One region of the Rhodoferax sp. RT5P35 genome, then DNA from elsewhere that is predicted to be linked to it. Evidence: predicted binding sites of a transcription regulator. Region 1 holds the regulator's gene; the other holds the start of a gene.
The links. The regulator NrdR, encoded in region 1, represses ribonucleotide reductase genes. The targets are predictions, from matches to a motif close to CACNANATNTNGTG.
Positions count from the first base shown of each region.

Region 2: the regulator NrdR is predicted to act here: its motif matches at 4,391-4,404, upstream of AC097L_RS22325 (ribonucleoside-diphosphate reductase subunit alpha).

Region 1 covers NZ_JBWMAX010000014.1:110,136-119,081, forward strand. The annotation lists gene AC097L_RS19720 (YVTN family beta-propeller repeat protein) at 1-931, opposite strand, end outside; gene AC097L_RS19725 (16S rRNA pseudouridine(516) synthase) at 1,036-1,794, opposite strand; gene AC097L_RS19730 (hypothetical protein) at 1,937-2,422, shown strand; gene AC097L_RS19735 (Do family serine endopeptidase) at 2,516-4,006, shown strand; gene AC097L_RS19740 (transglycosylase SLT domain-containing protein) at 4,619-5,449, shown strand; ZMP/ZTP riboswitch at 5,474-5,635, shown strand; gene glyA (serine hydroxymethyltransferase) at 5,684-6,928, shown strand; gene nrdR (transcriptional regulator NrdR) at 6,944-7,393, shown strand; gene pilV (type IV pilus modification protein PilV) at 7,493-8,149, shown strand; gene AC097L_RS19760 (PilW family protein) at 8,146-8,946, shown strand, end outside.
Region 2 covers NZ_JBWMAX010000020.1:21,584-30,529, reverse strand. The annotation lists gene AC097L_RS22350 (cytochrome C assembly family protein) at 1-134, shown strand, start outside; gene AC097L_RS22345 (PP0621 family protein) at 131-352, shown strand; gene AC097L_RS22340 (sensor histidine kinase) at 349-2,052, shown strand; gene AC097L_RS22335 (sigma-54-dependent transcriptional regulator) at 2,079-3,539, shown strand; gene ampD (1,6-anhydro-N-acetylmuramyl-L-alanine amidase AmpD) at 3,520-4,137, shown strand; gene AC097L_RS22325 (ribonucleoside-diphosphate reductase subunit alpha) at 4,538-7,510, shown strand; gene AC097L_RS22320 (ribonucleotide-diphosphate reductase subunit beta) at 7,657-8,868, shown strand.

The sequences.
Region 1 (8,946 bases):
ACCTTCCAACATTGATTTGACGCACGACTTTTTTGGATTCCAGGTCGATCACCGTGAGCTTGCGGGCCCAGCGCGACGACACCAGCAGCAGCTTGCCATCGGCCGACACATCCATGCAGTCCGGCCCGCCGGGTGCCGGGTAAGTGGCTACCGACTCCAGGGTTTGCAGGTCGATCTTGCTGATGCTGTTGGCGACCCGGTTGCTGACGAACACGTGGCGCTTGTCGCCCGCCGCGCGGAACGCGTGCGAGCCCTTGCCCGTGGCGATGACCTTGGTGCGCACGGGGGCCTTGCCCGACACGTCGTACACCTCCACGCCCTCCCCGCCCGTCAGGCCGACCAGCAGGGTTTTGTCATCGGCTGTGCCGTAGATATCGGCGGGCATGGCCCCCGTGGGGATACGCCATTTGATGGTTTGGGTGGCCAAGTCCACCGCGACCAGCTCGTCGCTGTCTTGCATGGTGGAGTAGATGGTGGTGCTTTTGCTGTCAATCCACAGGTGGCTGGGCGTTTTACCGGTGGCCACGCGCTTGACTAGAGCGATGTCCTTACCGTCCCAGCGGTAGATGTCGATGTGGTTGAGCCGGTTGGCTGCAGTGACAAACCACTTCATATTGGGCGAGAAGCGCAACTGGTATGGGTCCAGCACGTCGCGTACTACCCGCTGGATCTCGGCCGTCTTGGGGTCGATGAAGGTCAGCGTGTCGGACAGGGCATTGGCAATCACCAGCGACTTCTCGTCGGGGGTGAGGTACATGTGGTGCGGCTCTTTGCCGGTCGGGATGCGCTGGGTTTCGGTCCAGCTACCGGGGTCGATCACGCTTACGCTGGCATCCAGCGAATTGAGCACAAATATCGGCGAGGAAATAAGGGTGGACTGGGCCCAAGCGGCAAGCGGGGTGGCTACGGCAAAAGCAAGAACAGAGGCCAAAAAGGCAAAACTTCGGACAAACAACTTCACAATGCACCACTAATAACAAACAGCTTGGCAGTGTAGCCGCCGGGCACGGCCCCTCTGGGCCGCGGATGTAACAACTAAGAACTTGTCTGCGCGGCAGAAAGTTGGGCCAGATCCTCGGCACTGAGCCAGCGCCATTGCCCTGGCAGCAGGTCGGCAGGCAGCGCAAAACGGCCCATTTGCGAACGGTGCAGGCCCTCTACCCGGTTGCTTACTGCCGCCAGCATGCGTTTGACTTGGTGGTATTTGCCTTCGGTCAAGGTCAGGCGCAGGTGGTGGCTACTGACGGCCTCGCACGCAGCAGCCCGGACCGGCTTGGGGTCATCGTCCAGCACTACACCAGCCAACAGCTTGGCCACCTGCTGCGCGTCCAGGGGGTGCTTGGTGGTCACCTCATAGACCTTGGGCACATGCTTTTTGGGCGAGGTCATGCGGTGGATGAACTGGCCATCATCGCTGAGCAGCAGCAGGCCCGTGGTGTCCTGGTCTAGCCGCCCCACGGCCTGTACGCCTTGCAACGCGCCTTTTTGCGGCCGCAACCGCAAAGGCGACGGCAGCAGTGTGTAAATGCTGGGATAGGTGGACGGCTTTTGCGAGCACTCGGTACCCGCCGGCTTATTCAGCAGCACATAAGCCTGGCGGTGGTAGGGCCAGTCCACACCTTGCACCCGAAAGCGCATGCCTTCTGGATCAAAATCCATAGCTGACTCTGCACATACAACCGGCGCTAGAGCCGTATTTTCCGTATAAACCTCGACCAGGCCCTGCTGGACCAGACCGGCACACACACGGCGGGTACCAAAGCCCTGCGAATAAAGAATGTCTTGAAGCTGCATGCTGCGAGTATCGCAAACGCCGCACCCTGTTCTGCGCAACTGGTGCATCCCATACATCCACAATATGGTGCACAAACCGTGAACCAATTCACATGGATATGCAGCGTATGCGGATACAAACTAGGCTTTACCGGAGTTCTTCATGCGCGAACTATTTACCACCCTGTTTGTTTTTGCCGCCGCCTTCATGCTGTGGCGCACTGTGCGCCCGCACCGCCACAACGGCTACCAAATCGCTTCCTCACACCCACTACAAACCGCTGAAGCAGCCTATCACCACACTTTCAAATGGCCTTCTTTGGGCTTGTTCCAATTAGACACAGCAGACAGCTCGCGCTACCAAACCGCCCTGAAATTGGTGGCCGATGGCACACCCATCAGTTCGACAGGTATGCAGGTGGTGGCCCAGTTACACACCGGCGGCAACAATGCCGAAATCTGGAAACCGGTAGAGATTCGGGTACACGGAGAGCGCGTAGGCTTTTTGTCGAGTGGCGATGCCAGCCGCTTCCAGCGCCGTCTGGCCTATGAAGGCCACGCCGGACAAACCACCAGCTGTGATGCACGGATCACCCTCAACGGCAGCCACTACGACATTCGGCTGGATTTGAAAGAGTTTCGCCACTGAGCACTGGCTAATGGCCATCGCACTGCTTAAGTCTGGCCTAAGCCAGCATCCTGATAGTTGGGCATCACAACCCAACCACCCAAGGATGCTCTCATGCAAGTTCTGTCTCTCCAAAACACCAAACTCGTTTTTGCCCTGGTTGCCGCCGGAGCCATTGGCGGTACGGCTGGGTCCCTACTGCACAACGTTGGCGAAGCCCGCGCAGCAGCACCCCTCGTAAGCACTGCCACCAGCCCCGCCACAACCATGGCGTTGCCTGATTTTTCGCAGATCACCACCCAGTACGGCCCTGCAGTCGTCAACATCAGCGTAACCAGCGTCGCCAAGGCCGGTGACGACGACACAGAAACCGCCCAGCATCCCCAGCGCGACGACCCGTTTGGCAACGACCCTTTCTTTGAATTCTTTCGCCGCTTTCAGCAAGGCCAAGGCGGTATCCCCGGCCAAAAAGAAGCACCCACGCGCAGCCAGGGCTCGGGCTTCATCGTAAGCGCCGACGGCATCGTGATGACCAACGCCCACGTAGTAAAAGATGCCAAGGAAGTCGTCGTCAAACTCACCGACCGCCGCGAATTTGTCGCCAAGGTACTGGGAGTTGACCCCAAAACCGACATCGCCGTATTAAAGATAGAAGCCAAAAACCTGCCCGTTGCAACCATAGGCAAATCCAGCGATTTAAAAGTCGGCGAATGGGTATTGGCCATCGGCTCGCCTTACGGATTTGAAAACACCGTTACCGCTGGTGTGGTCAGTGCCAAGGGCCGTTCCTTGCCTGACGACAGCGCGGTGCCGTTCATTCAGACCGATGCGGCCGTCAACCCAGGCAACTCGGGTGGCCCCCTATTCAATAGCCGGGGCGAGGTGATTGGCATCAACTCCCAAATCTACAGCCGTACCGGTGGTTACCAAGGTTTGTCGTTCGCCATCCCCATGGATCTGGCGGGCAAGGTCAAAGACCAGATCGTCGCCCACGGCAAGGTTGAGCATGCGCGCCTTGGAGTATCGGTGCAAGAGGTCAACCAGGCCTTGGCCGATTCGTTCAAGCTAGACAAACCCGAAGGCGCGCTGGTATCCAGCGTTGAAAAAGACGGCCCCGCCAGCAAGGCCGGTTTAGAGCCGGGTGACGTAATCCGCAAAGTGGATGGCCACGCTGTGGTGTCGTCGGGTGACCTGCCTGCCGTCATCAGCCAGGATGCACCGGGCGACAAGGTCAAGCTGGACGTGTGGCGCAAAGGTGCTGCGCTGGAAATTGAAGCCAAGTTGGGCAACGCCAACGACAAACCGGTGCAGGTCGCCGCCAGCAAAGAAGCGGCATCGCAAGGTCGCCTGGGTCTGGCCTTACGCCCCTTGCAGCCAGAGGAACTGCGCGCAGCCGGAGTTGCCAATGGCCTATTGATCGAATCTTCCGCAGGCCCGGCCGCCAATGCAGGTGTCGAAAGTGGCGACGTGTTGCTGGCCATCAACGGCACGCCCGTCAAGAGCATCGAGCAGGTAAAAGTCGCTATAGCCAAGTCCGATAAATCGATTGCGCTGCTGATCTTGCGTGCCGGCGACACCATTTTTGTACCGGTTCGGATGGGCTAAACGCCATGAAACAGGCAGTCCTCACAAGAGTGGGCTGCCTAAAAACAGGTTTATTGATGGCCTGTTGTGTAAAACACAACGGATGCAACCGAGTCTTTACCGGCTCTAAAAAATCATTTTTTAGTATACAAAATAGACATTTAAACTAAAAAATAAACCTACAAACTCCACAAAAAATCAGCCCTTCGGCTACCAACACCGCGCTTGCGTAGCTCCGCATGTGCGCTGCAAACGGAGTGCACCTGCTGTCTTTTCGCTAGCAGTAGCATTTTGTAAGCGACTTGAAACCTTGCCTTACAGTGGCCTTTTGTAGAGTTGCACTCCGATCACACCAGGCCATAAAACTGTACACTTGAACAGTTTTAAAATGCATATCAACCAGCATTGATATGCTTGACTCGATATTAATAGTCCTCCTAGAATTCGCCGTCCCCCCTACAACCACAGGGACACACCGAACCCGCTGCCGAACCCCGGCTAAGTCAAATCGCTGCCAAAGCCCCATGGGTACCGCAGGATTTTGATGGCGTACCCACCCAATCGAGGTGCCCCAAGCGAATTGCTCTTACGCAAACTTTATCGCCCCAGGCCTTCGCTAGATGAGGAAGTGCTATGACAGCGTTACAAAAGATAGGCCAAGGGCTGCGAACCATCGCAGCAGATATTACCCAAGGCTTTTTTGAGATTACCCATAACGGATTTGCCCTGCTGGGCTTGGTCGTTGCCTTTTTGGTCGTGACCATGACCGCCCGGCCCGATTTGCGCCAAGTTGCCGAAGTCCAACTGATGGGCTGGTTGCAAGAACGCCAAGTGGTGCCAGGTACTGACACGGAATGGGCCGCAGAAGCCGATACCGATGCGGTAGACCGCGCCACTGCCAGCAATCCACAAGACCTGCCTAAACAGCAGGCTGCAGTGGCCTATTGGTTAAGCAAAAAATACCATGTAGCAGCCGAACCGGTCAGCGCTTTGGTAGCAGAGGCTTATGACCTTGGCAAACGCGTTAAACTTGACCCGACCCTGATTTTGGCGGTCATGGCTATTGAATCTGGTTTTAATCCGTTTGCCCAAAGCCCTGTTGGTGCCCAGGGACTGATGCAAGTAATGACCCGTGTGCACACGGAAAAATACGATGTGTTTGGAGGAAAACTGGCTGCGTTTGACCCCCTGACCAATTTGCGCGTCGGTGTAAAGGTGTTGCAAGAATGCATCGCCCGCGCGGGCTCGGTTGAAGGCGGTCTGCGCAACTACGTGGGCGCGGCAAACATCCAAGACGACGGTGGCTATGCTGGCAAAGTCATGGCCGAACACAGCCGCCTGCAACAAGTTGCCGCAGGACGTTCTGCACCTATGACAGCCCCCCGCACCGTTCCAGCTGCCGCTGCACTGAAGACGCAGGCTTCGGCAGAAGACGACAAAGTCGCGTTGCTCGTCAAATACTAACTCCCATTGAGCCTCCGTTACACTAGTAGGGTACGCAACTGGCGATAGGCGTGACCCCAAAGGGTGCTCACGCTGACGTGGACCACCGCTGCGGCCTTCTCACAGGGCCCGCCGGGCAACCACTGGGAAGCGTACCGCCAGGGCCTCGAAATCCTTGGTGTTCAGCCGTTCGCCTGGGCAGCACTTGCTTCACCGCAAGGACCACCGTCTTGACTACCAGGTTAAAGGACTGCCATGTACGACCGTACGATTCTTGTAGAGCAAACCGATCCCGAACTGTTCGCAGCCATACAGGCTGAGAACGCCCGCCAAGAACACCACATCGAGCTGATCGCCAGCGAAAACTACGCCTCGCCCGCCGTAATGGCCGCGCAGGGATCACAGCTTACTAACAAATACGCTGAAGGCTACCCCGGCCGCCGTTACTACGGCGGCTGTGAATACGTCGACGTAACTGAGCAATTGGCAATTGACCGCGTCAAGCAAATCTTTGGTGCGGAAGCCGCCAACGTACAACCGCATTGCGGTGCATCGGCCAACGAAGCCGTGTTCCTGGCCTTCTTGAAGCCTGGTGACACCATCATGGGCATGAGCTTGGCAGAAGGCGGTCACCTGACCCACGGCATGGCGCTGAACATGAGCGGCAAGTGGTTCAATGTAGTTAGCTATGGCCTCGATGCCAACGAAGCCATTGACTACGATGCCATGGAACGCAAAGCACATGAATCCAAGCCAAAACTCATCATCGCGGGTGCCAGTGCTTACTCTCTAGCTATTGATTTTGAGCGATTTGCCAAAGTCGCTAAAGACGTGGGTGCCATCTTCATGGTGGACATGGCGCACTACGCCGGGCTGATTGCCGCAGGCATCTACCCCAACCCTGTGCCGCACGCCGATATCGTCACCTCCACCACCCACAAGAGTCTGCGTGGCCCCCGCGGCGGCATCATTCTGATGAAGTCGCAGTTTGAGAAAGCTATCAACAGCGCTATCTTCCCCGGCCTGCAAGGTGGTCCGCTGATGCATGTGATCGCAGCCAAGGCGGTTGCTTTCAAGGAAGCCCTAGCCCCCGAATTCAAAATTTACCAACAACAGGTTTTGAAGAACGCCCAAATCGTTGCGGAAACCCTGACCCAGCGCGGTCTGCGCATCGTCAGTGGCGGCACCCAAAGCCACCTGATGCTGGTCGATTTGCGCGCCAAAGGTATTACCGGCAAAGAAGCCGAGGCCGTATTGGGCAGTGCGCATATGACCATCAACAAAAACGCCATCCCCAACGATCCCGAAAAGCCCATGGTCACCAGCGGCGTACGTATCGGCACCCCCGCCATGACCACGCGCGGCTTCAAGGACGAAGAGGCCCGTGCCACTGCCCACTTGGTGGCCGACGTGCTGGACAACCCGCGTGACGAAGCCAATCTGGATGCCGTGCGCGCCAAGGTCGCCGCGTTGACCAGCCGCTTCCCGGTTTACCGTTAAGCCACCACAGCCCCCATGAAGTGCCCTTTCTGCGGCCATGGCGAGACCCAAGTCGTCGAAACCCGCGAATCCGACGACGGCGACCTCGTGCGTCGCCGCCGCCGTTGTGGGGGTTGTGAAAAGAGATTTACCACTTACGAACGGCCTGATGTCAGTTATCCAGCAGTTGTCAAAAAGGATGGGCGCCGCACTGACTATGCTTCCGTTAAGTTACGTGCTTCTTTTTCGTTGGCGCTTAGAAAACGTCCGGTCAGCACTGAACAAATCGACAACGCCATAGAACGTGTTGAAGAACGGCTACTCAATCTGGGTGTGCGTGAGGTCATATCTAGCCAAATCGGCGAACTGGTAATGCGCGAGCTAAAAAAGCTCGACAAAGTCGCTTACATCCGATTTGCCAGCGTATACCGCAGCTTCGAAGATATTGATGAATTCAAGACTTTAGTAGACGAAGTTCAGCGCTAAGCGTTAACACAAGCCTCAATTTACGACGACCCGCCAAACGGCCGCTAGCAAACGATGAGCGGTCTCACTGGGGCTGGGGGATGAATTTATTATCCATGAATGGAAAATTCGCACCACCGAGAACGAGAACGTCAATGCAAGACGTTGCGCCATCTAGCTAAAACTACCCAAGGCTTCTCCTTGCTGGAAGTGCTTATATCCATCATCATTTTGTCGTTTGGACTCTTAGGCATGGTGGGTTTGCAAGCTACCGCACTGCAATCCAACCGAGAGGCGCGCTCTCAATCTGTTGCAGCATCTCTGGCACGAGAACTCGCAGAAATGATGCGCGGCAACAAAGACATAGCGCTGCTGACAACCAGCAATCCTTATCTTGGAGACTTCACATCTCCTCTCACGGCAGCAGCTCCTTCTTACTGCCTCAACGTATCGAATACAGCAAGTACCTGTACAAACACCACAGATGTTGCCAACGCGGAAATGACAGAGTGGCTATCGCGGGTTGATAGCCAATTGCCCGGCGCACGCGTGAAAGTGTGCATAGACTCGGCCCCGTTTGATAGCAGCACCGGATTACCACAATGGGGTTGCACTGCAGCAACGGGTGCAAACACCGTCATAAAAATAGGTTGGACCAGAGGCTCTACCAACCGCTCACTGACCGGTAGCGCGGCTCTAGAACGCACTAGCGACACAAACAGCCAACCCTCCATTGTTCTTCCTGTTACCGCTGGAATTACGACGACGACTCCATGAAGACTTCAGACAACTTACGTTCAACTGGCTGCAGTAAAAAGCTGTTGCACCAACCACTGCGCAACCAGCAGGGCTTAACCATGGTTGAGCTATTGGTCGCAATGGTGATCAGCACATTGATTGCTATTGCCGCTATCGCATCCTTACTCATCAGCAGGCAAGGATTTACCGCAGTTGATGCATCGTCGCAACTGCGTGACAACGCGCGGTTCGCAATAGACATGATTCAGCGTCTTGGAGTGCAAACAGGGTACCAAGATGTACTTTATGCAGGGACGGCACGAAAAGTTGTCATGGGGATTGATACCAATCCTGATCCTAATATTTCAGGTTTTAACAACTCGAGTGCAAGTGTTTCGGGCACCCTAGTCACCCCAACAACACGTACTACAGGATCACTTGGATATGGCAGTGACATATTGATATTGCGTTACCAAGCCAATGAAACATTCCCAGGATCGGGTATTTCAGACAATGCCATGATCAACTGTATGGGTAACACCACATCCAATGTCATTCCAATCAATCGTGATGACCGAATGTTTAGTGTTCTCTACGTAGCAACTGGCTCGGACGGAGAGCCCTCACTAATGTGCTCAACGGATACAGGCACTGCACAGCCGCTAGTCCAAGGCGTAGAAAATTTTCAAGTTCTGTTTGGTGTTGATGCTGTAACTCCTAATGCCGCTCCCACTATCGCAACTGACTCCATCACAGATGTTTATCTGCGTGCAGATCAAATGGTCGTTACGGGTAACAGCATAGCAACCAATGCAAACTGGCGGCGCGTACGCAGT
Region 2 (8,946 bases), on a different contig from region 1:
TGGTGGGCCGCAGCCGCTTTGGCTGGCGTGGCCGCAAGGCCGTACGGGTGCTGTACACCGGAGCCGGACTGCTGCTGCTGGGCTATGTGGGCTCGCGCTTTGTGCTGGAAGTGGTGCTGGGGCGGGCCACATGAAGCTGCTGATTGTTTTGCTGGCGGTATTGCTGGGCGTGTGGCTGTGGCGCTCTCGGCGACCGCCCGCCAAACCTTCCAAGCCCACCCAGGCCCTGCAGGAAATGGTGCCCTGCCAAGTTTGCGGTGTGCTGTTGCCGCAAAACGAGGCCCTCACCACCGCGCACGGCGTGTACTGCGGCCCCGCCCACCGTACACAGGCCGAACAGGCCCACCGGTGACGCCCACCAGCCCCGCCGCCCCGTTGGTAGAGCCTGACCCGCTCGCCTTGGCGCGGGTCTGGTACGGGTTTATGACGGCCCGGGTGACGATTGCGCTGGCAATTCTGGTCTGGCACGGCGCGCTGCTGGCACTGGGCCAGACCGTGTCGCCCTGGCTGCTGCTGTTTTGCGGCGGCTACCTGGCCAGTGCCCTGGCGTTGCGCCTCACGGGGCGGCCCAGCCAAACCGAGCATCCCTCCAAGCGTTTCTGGATCGGCACCGTCGGCGTGGATGCGCTGGTGTTCTCCACTCTGCAACTGATGCAATCAGGCAGCATCAATTACAGCCCGCTGCTGGGCTTGCCAGTGCTGCTGGCGGCCGTGCTGGGTCGGCGGGCCATCGCCCTGGGCACGGCGGCCGTTATGACGCTGCTGCTGCTGCTGCTGGATATCTGGAAGCTGTACTCCCACCAGGCGGGCGACGAAGCGACGCTGCTGATGCAAAGCGGGCTGACAGGCATGGGTTATTTCGTAGTGGCTTTTCTGGTCAACCAATTGGCGGCCCGGCTGGAGCGCGAAGAGCATTTGGCGCTGCGCAACCAGATCGATGCACAACTGCAAACCCGGGTCAACGAACTGGTGATTGAAACCCTGACCGACGGCGTGTTGGTGGTCGATGCCAGCGGCAGCACGCGTGCGGCCAACCCGGCCGCACGCCTGCTGCTGGGCACCGACAGCCGCACCGGCCACGCCCCGTTGCAACTGGGAAGCCAGCCCGGCTGGCAGGCGCTGCTGGCGCTGGCACAAAAGACCTTTGCCGAAGAAAGCACCCAGCAAGCCGACATCCGCATCCAGTACACCGGCCGCAGCCCGCGCCGGGTGCGGGTGCGCACCCGCATGACGGCGGCCGTGGCGGGCCAAACCGACAGCCTGTGCGTCATGTTCCTGCACGATCTGCGGGAAATGGAAGCCCGGCTGCGCACCGAAAAAATGGCCGCCATGGGCCGTATGTCGGCCGCCGTGGCGCATGAAATCCGCAACCCGCTGGCAGCCATTACCCAGGCCAATGCCCTGCTGGAAGAAGACCTGACCGACCCGGCCCAGCAGCGGCTAACCACCATGGTGCGGCACAACGCCCAGCGTCTGTCCAAAATTGTGGACGAGGTGCTGGAGATTGCCCGGGTGCCCGCGCTGTCCGGGCACCGTTCCGCGCCGGTGCAGATCAAGCTCGACGAGGCGGTGGACAACATTTGCCGCGACTGGTCGCAGCAGGACCCGGCCCGGCGCAGCGTGCAGGTATCGCTGGGCACACTGGGTTTGCCGGTGGACTTTGACCCCGACCACCTGCGCCGCGTGCTGGTCAACCTGCTGGACAACGCCTTGCGCTACGAGAGTGGCCAGGTCGGCGCCGTGCAGGTTGGCACCCAGCTGCTGCCCAACCGGCAATCCAGCCTGTTGGTGTGGAGCGACGGCCCGCCAATGGAGCAGGCGGTAGAGCAGCATTTGTTCGAACCTTTTTTCAGCTCAGAGAGCCGATCCAGCGGTTTGGGTCTGTATATTTGTCGGGAACTGTGCGAGCGCCACCGCGCCAGCATCGGCTACCAGCGCGCCCCCCGCGAGCGCGGCGGCCTGGTGGCGCAGGGCAATGAATTTTTTGTGCAGTTTCGCCCGCCCAAGCCCAGTACCCTGGTGGCCCGCTCTTTCGATATCCAACCGGCCTGATCTCCCCACACTGATCTCCCCACACTATGGCCCAGCCCCCTTCTTTGCCTGCCGCATCCGTCCTGGTGGTAGACGACGAGCCCGATCTGCGCACGTTGTACGAGCTGACCTTGCTGCGCGAGGGCTACCGTATCGACACCGCCGCCGACCTGCAAGAGGCTCGCGCACTGCTGGAGGACAAACGCTTTGACGTGGTGATCACCGACATGCGCCTGCCCGACGGACTGGGTATCTCCCTGCTGCACAGCCTGAAGGCCCAGCAGCGGCCAGAGCGCGTCATCGTCATGACCGCCTACGGCTCGGCCGAGAACGCGGTCGAAGCCCTGAAAGCCGGAGCCTTCGACTACCTGACCAAGCCGGTAGACCTGAAGCAGTTTCGCGCCGTGGTGGCATCGGCCATCCAGGGCACCAGCCAGCCCACGCGCCTCACAATTAATAGTGAAAAACCCTCGCAGCGCATATCCAACGGAGACAGTGCGCTACAGAAATTAGTGGGTAACTCGGATGCCATGCAAGGGGTCAAGCAGCGCATTGTCAAAGTGGCGCGCAGTATGGCCCCGGTGCTGGTGCGGGGTGAATCGGGCACCGGCAAAGAACTGGTGGCCCAGGCCCTGCACGCCAACAGCCACCGTGCCGCCGGGCCGTTGGTGGCGGTGAACTGCAGCGCCATCCCCGAGAACCTGCTGGAGGCCGAGTTTTTTGGCGCTAAAAAGGGCTCTTACACCGGCGCGGTGCAAGACCGGCCTGGCTATTTCCAGGCAGCCCGCGACGGCACCCTGTTTCTGGACGAAATTGGCGACCTGCCGCTGGCCATGCAATCCAAGCTGCTGCGCGCCATCCAGGAGCGCAGCGTGCGCCCGCTGGGCTCCACCCAGGAGGACGCGGTGGACGTACGCATCGTCAGCGCCACCCACAAAGACCTGGCCGCCGATGTGAAAGCCGGGCGCTTTCGGCAAGATTTGTACTACCGGCTGAATGTGATCGAAATCGCCGTGCCGCCGCTGCGCGAGCGCCGGAGCGACCTGCCCGCGCTGTGCGAGGCGCTGCTGGCCCGCATCGCTTTTGAATCCGGCATGCCGGTGCCGCTGCTGTCGCCCGAGCTGCTGGCCCAACTGGCCAGCCACCCGCTGAGCGGCAATGTGCGCGAACTGGAAAACCTGCTGCACCGCGCCGTGGCGATGGGCGACGGCGAGGCTTTGCACGTCGACTTCAACCCCGACTTTGACGCTACCGAACCGACACCGCTGCAGGCCTCGCCCGAGGAGCCCGGCACTACCGCCAGCGCCAGCGCCAGCACCATACCCACAGACCTACAGGCCTTTTTAGACCAGCAGGAGCGCGACATCCTGGTCAAGGTGTTGCACGAGACCGGCTTTAACCGCACTGCCACGGCCCAACGCCTGGGCCTGAGCCTGCGCCAGATCCGCTACCGCATCGAGCGCCTGAACATCGCCACCCCGCAAGACAATGAACCCCAAGACCCCTAACAAGCACGTGGCACCACAAGCGCCTTTGTGGCGCAATGGCTGGTACCGATTTGCCCACCAGCACAAGTCCCCCAACTTCGGCCCCCGGCCCTTCGGTGCGCGCACCGACCTGGTGGTGCTGCACTCCATCAGTCTGCCGCCCGGCGAGTACGGCGGTGACCACGTGCAAGCCCTGTTCGGCAACACCCTGGACTGGTGCGCCCACCCTTACTTTGAAAGCATCCGTGACCTGCAGGTGTCGGCCCACTTCTATATCCGCCGCCAGGGCGAGCTGTGGCAGTTCGTGAGCGCCGACGACCGGGCCTGGCACGCTGGCACCTCGCACTACCGCGGCCGCGGCAACTGCAACGACGACTCCATTGGCATCGAACTCGAAGGCCTGGAGGGCCAACCCTTTGAGCCGGAGCAGTACGACACCCTGGTCAGCCTGCTGGCCGCGTTGAAGCCCACCTACCCCATCCGCCATGTGGCAGGCCACGAGCACATCGCACCGGGCCGCAAAAACGATCCGGGCGCAGGTTTCACCTGGCAGGCGGTGCAACGCGGCACAGGGTGGGATACGGATTGCTTTCCATCGGCGACACAAGCTCGTGTTTAAATATAAAAATGTAACAATACGCGCCCTTTTAGCGTAGCGCAGGCAACGATGGATACAAAGCAGACCCAAGCACTGCGCCGTTTTGCAGGGCAAATCCTCTGCCAAGCCGCATATTGACTGGGTGGACAGGCCGCTTTCCTGGTAGCACAACGCTTGCCGGACGATTGCGGCCACAAGACCCGAATAGCCCACAGCCCCTGACCGGCATTCAGACCGCGATACACTACCGGTAGTGGCTTGAATTGATATCAGACCCTATATATAGTGTCTAACTTGCATTGCAAAGTGCCTCAATTCCACGGCATGGCCGTATATTTACCGCGTTCTCGCGTAGCTCCGCCGCCAGTTCTAGCCCCACCCATTCCACACCGTGCTCTTACCGACAGACCCCAAGGAAACCATGCAAACTGCATTGAATACCCCCCCCACCGCCCAGCCGCTGCCATCGGCCCTGCGTCCCCATGACCCAGCCCATCGGTCTGACCGCAGCGACACCAGCGCGCCCGAAATGCTGGCGCACTACCAGATCATCCGTCGCAATGGCGCCGTGGTGCCTTTCGAGCCGGGCAAGATCGCCATCGCCATGATGAAAGCCTTTTTGGCCGTGCATGGCACGCAAGGCGCGGCTTCGGCCAGCGTGCGCGAAGTGGTGGACACGCTGACGCAAGGTGTTGTGCGTGCGCTGGTGCGCTCGCGCCCCGGTGGCGGCACCTTCCATATTGAAGATGTGCAAGACAATGTGGAACTAGGCCTGATGCGTGGTGGCCACCATGAAATCGCCCGCGCCTACGTGCTGTACCGCGAACGCCACACGCAAGAGCGCGCCAAGCAGGTCGCCGCGCAGACCCCTGCCGCCCCCGTGCTGCATGTACTGGACGACGGCCAGCGTGTCGCCCTGGACACCGCCCGCCTGCAACAACTGATCGAGCAGGCCTGCGCCGGTTTGGGCAGCGAAGTCACCGCTGCCCCTATCGTGGCCGAAACCATGCGCAACCTGTACGACGGCGTGCCGATGGAAGAGGTCTACAAGGCCGCCATCCTGGCCGCCCGGACCCTGATCGAGACCGATCCCGACTACACCTACGCCACCGCCCGCCTGCTGCTACACACCATCGCCAAAGAGGTGCTGGGTGCCGATCTGACGCAGGCCGAGCTGGCCGCCAAGTACGTGGATTACTTCCCCCAGTACATCCAGAAAGGCGTGGACAACGAGCTGCTGGATGCCGCGCTGGTGACCTACGACCTGCCCCAGCTGGCAGCCGCCCTGAAACCCCAGCGCGACCTGCAGTTTGACTACCTGGGCCTGCAAACCCTGTACGACCGCTACTTCCTGCACGTGCGCAAAACCCGCATCGAGTTGCCCCAGGCCTTCTTCATGCGCGTGGCCATGGGCCTGGCGCTCAATGAGACGAACCGCGAAGCCCGCGCCATCGAGTTCTACGAAGTGATGTCGTCGTTTGACTTCATGTCCAGCACGCCCACGCTGTTCAACAGCGGCACGCTGCGGCCCCAGCTCTCCAGCTGCTATCTGACCACCGTACCCGACGACCTGGACGGCATTTACGAATCCATCAAGGAAAACGCGCTGCTGTCGAAGTTTGCCGGCGGCTTGGGCAACGACTGGACCCGCGTGCGCGCCCTGGGCAGTCACATCAAGGGCACCAACGGCGAATCCCAAGGCGTGGTGCCGTTCCTGAAAGTCGTCAACGACACCGCCGTGGCGGTCAACCAGGGCGGCAAGCGCAAGGGAGCGGTCTGCACCTACCTGGAAACCTGGCATCTGGACATCGAAGAGTTCCTGGAGCTGCGCAAGAACACCGGCGATGACCGCCGCCGCACCCACGACATGAACACCGCCAACTGGGTGCCCGATCTGTTCATGCGCCGGGTCATGGAAGGCGGTAGCTGGACCCTGTTCTCGCCCAACAACGTGCCCGATCTGCACGACAAGTTCGGCTCCGAGTTCGAGACCGCCTATGTGGCCTACGAAGCCCGCGCCCTGCGCGGTGAAATCATGCCTTCGCGCACCCTGCCCGCCAGCGATCTGTGGCGCAAGATGCTGACCATGCTGTTTGAAACCGGCCACCCCTGGATCACGTTCAAGGATGCCTGCAATGTGCGCAGCCCCCAGCAGCATGCTGGCGTGGTGCACTCCAGCAACCTGTGCACCGAAATCACCCTGAACACCAGCGACACCGAAACGGCCGTCTGCAACCTGGGCTCGGTCAACTTGTTGCAACACATCACCAACGGTGCACCCGATGCCAATGGCGTCGTATCCAAGGTTCTGGACCACGCCAAGCTGCAAAAGACCATCACCACGGCCATGCGCATGCTGGACAACGTGATCGACATCAACTACTACGCCGTCACCAAGGCCCGTACCTCCAACATGCTGCACCGCCCGGTCGGCCTGGGCCTGATGGGTTTCCAAGATAGCCTGTACGAACTGCGCATCCCCTACGCCAGCGAAGCCGCCGTGGCCTTTGCCGACACCTCGATGGAAGCTATCTGCTACTTCGCCTATTGGGCCTCCAGCGAGCTGGCCAAAGAACGCGGCCAGTACTCCAGCTACAAGGGTTCGCTGTGGGACCAGGGCATCCTGCCGCTGGACACCCTGGACCTGCTGGCCAAGGCCCGTGGCGGCTATGTGGATGTGGACCGTTCCTCCACACTGGACTGGGGCAGCCTGCGCCAAAAAATCCAGGCGGACGGCATGCGCAACTCCAACTGCGTCGCCATTGCGCCCACCGCCACCATCTCCAACATCATTGGCGTGGATGCGTCGATCGAGCCCTGCTTCGGCAACCTGTCGGTCAAGTCCAATCTGTCGGGCGAATTCACCGTCATCAACAGCTACCTGGTGCACGATCTGAAACGCCTGGGCTTGTGGGACAACGTGATGCTGATGGACCTGAAGCACTTCGACGGTTCGCTGCAATCCATCGACCGCGTGCCGCATGAAATCAAGGCGCTTTACCGCACCGCGTTCGAAGTCGAAACCACCTGGCTGGTGGAGGCAGCATCGCGCCGCCAGAAGTGGATCGACCAGGCCCAGTCGCTGAATATCTACATGGCCGGTGCCTCGGGCAAAAAGCTCGACGACACCTACAAACTGGCCTGGACGCGTGGCCTGAAAACCACCTACTACCTGCGCACCCGCAGCGCCACCCACGTCGAGAAATCGACTGTGGCCGCAGGCCGCATGAATGCCGTGTCTTCGGGCCAGGCACCCAGCCAAGCCATGAGCGCCATCGACACTGCCGCCGTAGCCGCACGCCAGCAAATGAACGCCGATGCCCTCAGCGCCAACCCCGCAACCGACATCAAGTTTTGCGCCATCGACGACCCCGGCTGCGAAGCCTGCCAGTAAGCCTGTTGATAGGTTGGCCATCGCATCGTAAAAAGCTCCTTTTTTGCGATGCGATTGAGCAACAAAGCCCCTGAAAATAGCGGCATTGAAAATGAATACTTTTCATTTTTCGATGCTGCTCTCATAATCCTAGCATTGGAAAATCTATGTTGACCTGGGACGAAGAAGTCAAGCCCTCATCGCCATCCGTAGCGCCCCTCGGCTTACCCACCAGCCGTGTGGAAGCCCACGCTGTTTTTCTGGCCGAAACGCCCTCTGCAGTACCTACGCCTCCCCCTGTTATTGCCCCCTCGGCCATGGACACTGCTACCGCCCACGTCGCCGTGCAGGCCACCGCAGCACGCCGCGTCAACGCCGCCGACAAGCGCATCATCAACGGCCAGACCGATGTCAACCAATTGGTGCCATTCAAGTACAAATGGGCCTGGGAAAAGTACCTGGCGTCCTGCGCCAACCACTGGATGCCCCAAGAGGTCAACATGACCCGCGACATTGCCCTTTGGAAAGACCCGAATGGCCTGACCGAAGACGAGCGCCGCATTGTCAAACGCAACCTCGGCTTCTTCGTCACCGCCGACTCGCTGGCCGCCAACAACATCGTGTTGGGCACCTACCGCCACATCACCGCCCCCGAGTGCCGCCAGTTCCTGTTGCGCCAGGCGTTTGAAGAAGCCATCCATACACACGCCTACCAGTACATCGTGGAGTCGCTGGGCCTGGACGAAAGCGAGATATTCAACGCCTACAACGAAGTCGCGTCCATCCGCAACAAAGACCAGTTCCTGATCCCCTTCATCGAAGCGATCATGGACCCCAATTTCCATACCGGCACGCCCGAGAACGACCAGACCCTGCTCAAGTCGCTGATCGTATTCGCCTGCCTGATGGAAGGCCTGTTCTTCTACGTCGGATTCACGCAGATCCTGGCACTAGGCCGCCAGAACAAGATGACCGGTGCCGCCGAGCAGTACCAGTACATCCTGCGCGACGAGTCCATGCACTGCAACTTCGGGATTGACCTGATCAACCAGCTCAAGCTGGAAAATCCCCACCTGTGGACGGCCGAGTTCAAAGTTGAGATCAAAGACCTCTTCGTGCGCGCGGTAGAGCTGGAATACCAGTACGCCGAAGACACCATGCCGCGTGGCGTACTCGGCATGAACGCCTCCATGTTCAAGGGCTACCTGCGCTACATCGCCAACCGCCGCGCCACCCAGATTGGCCTGGAAGCCTGCTTCCCGCACGAAGAAAACCCGTTTCCCTGGATGAGCGAAATGATCGACCTGAAGAAAGAGCGCAATTTCTTTGAAACCCGCGTGATTGAGTACCAATCGGGCGGCGCGCTTTCCTGGGATTGAACGCCATCACGTCCATGCTTTTAAATACCGCACAAACCCCAGCCTGCACACCGGTGCTGGCCCGTCTTTGTGCCCCCG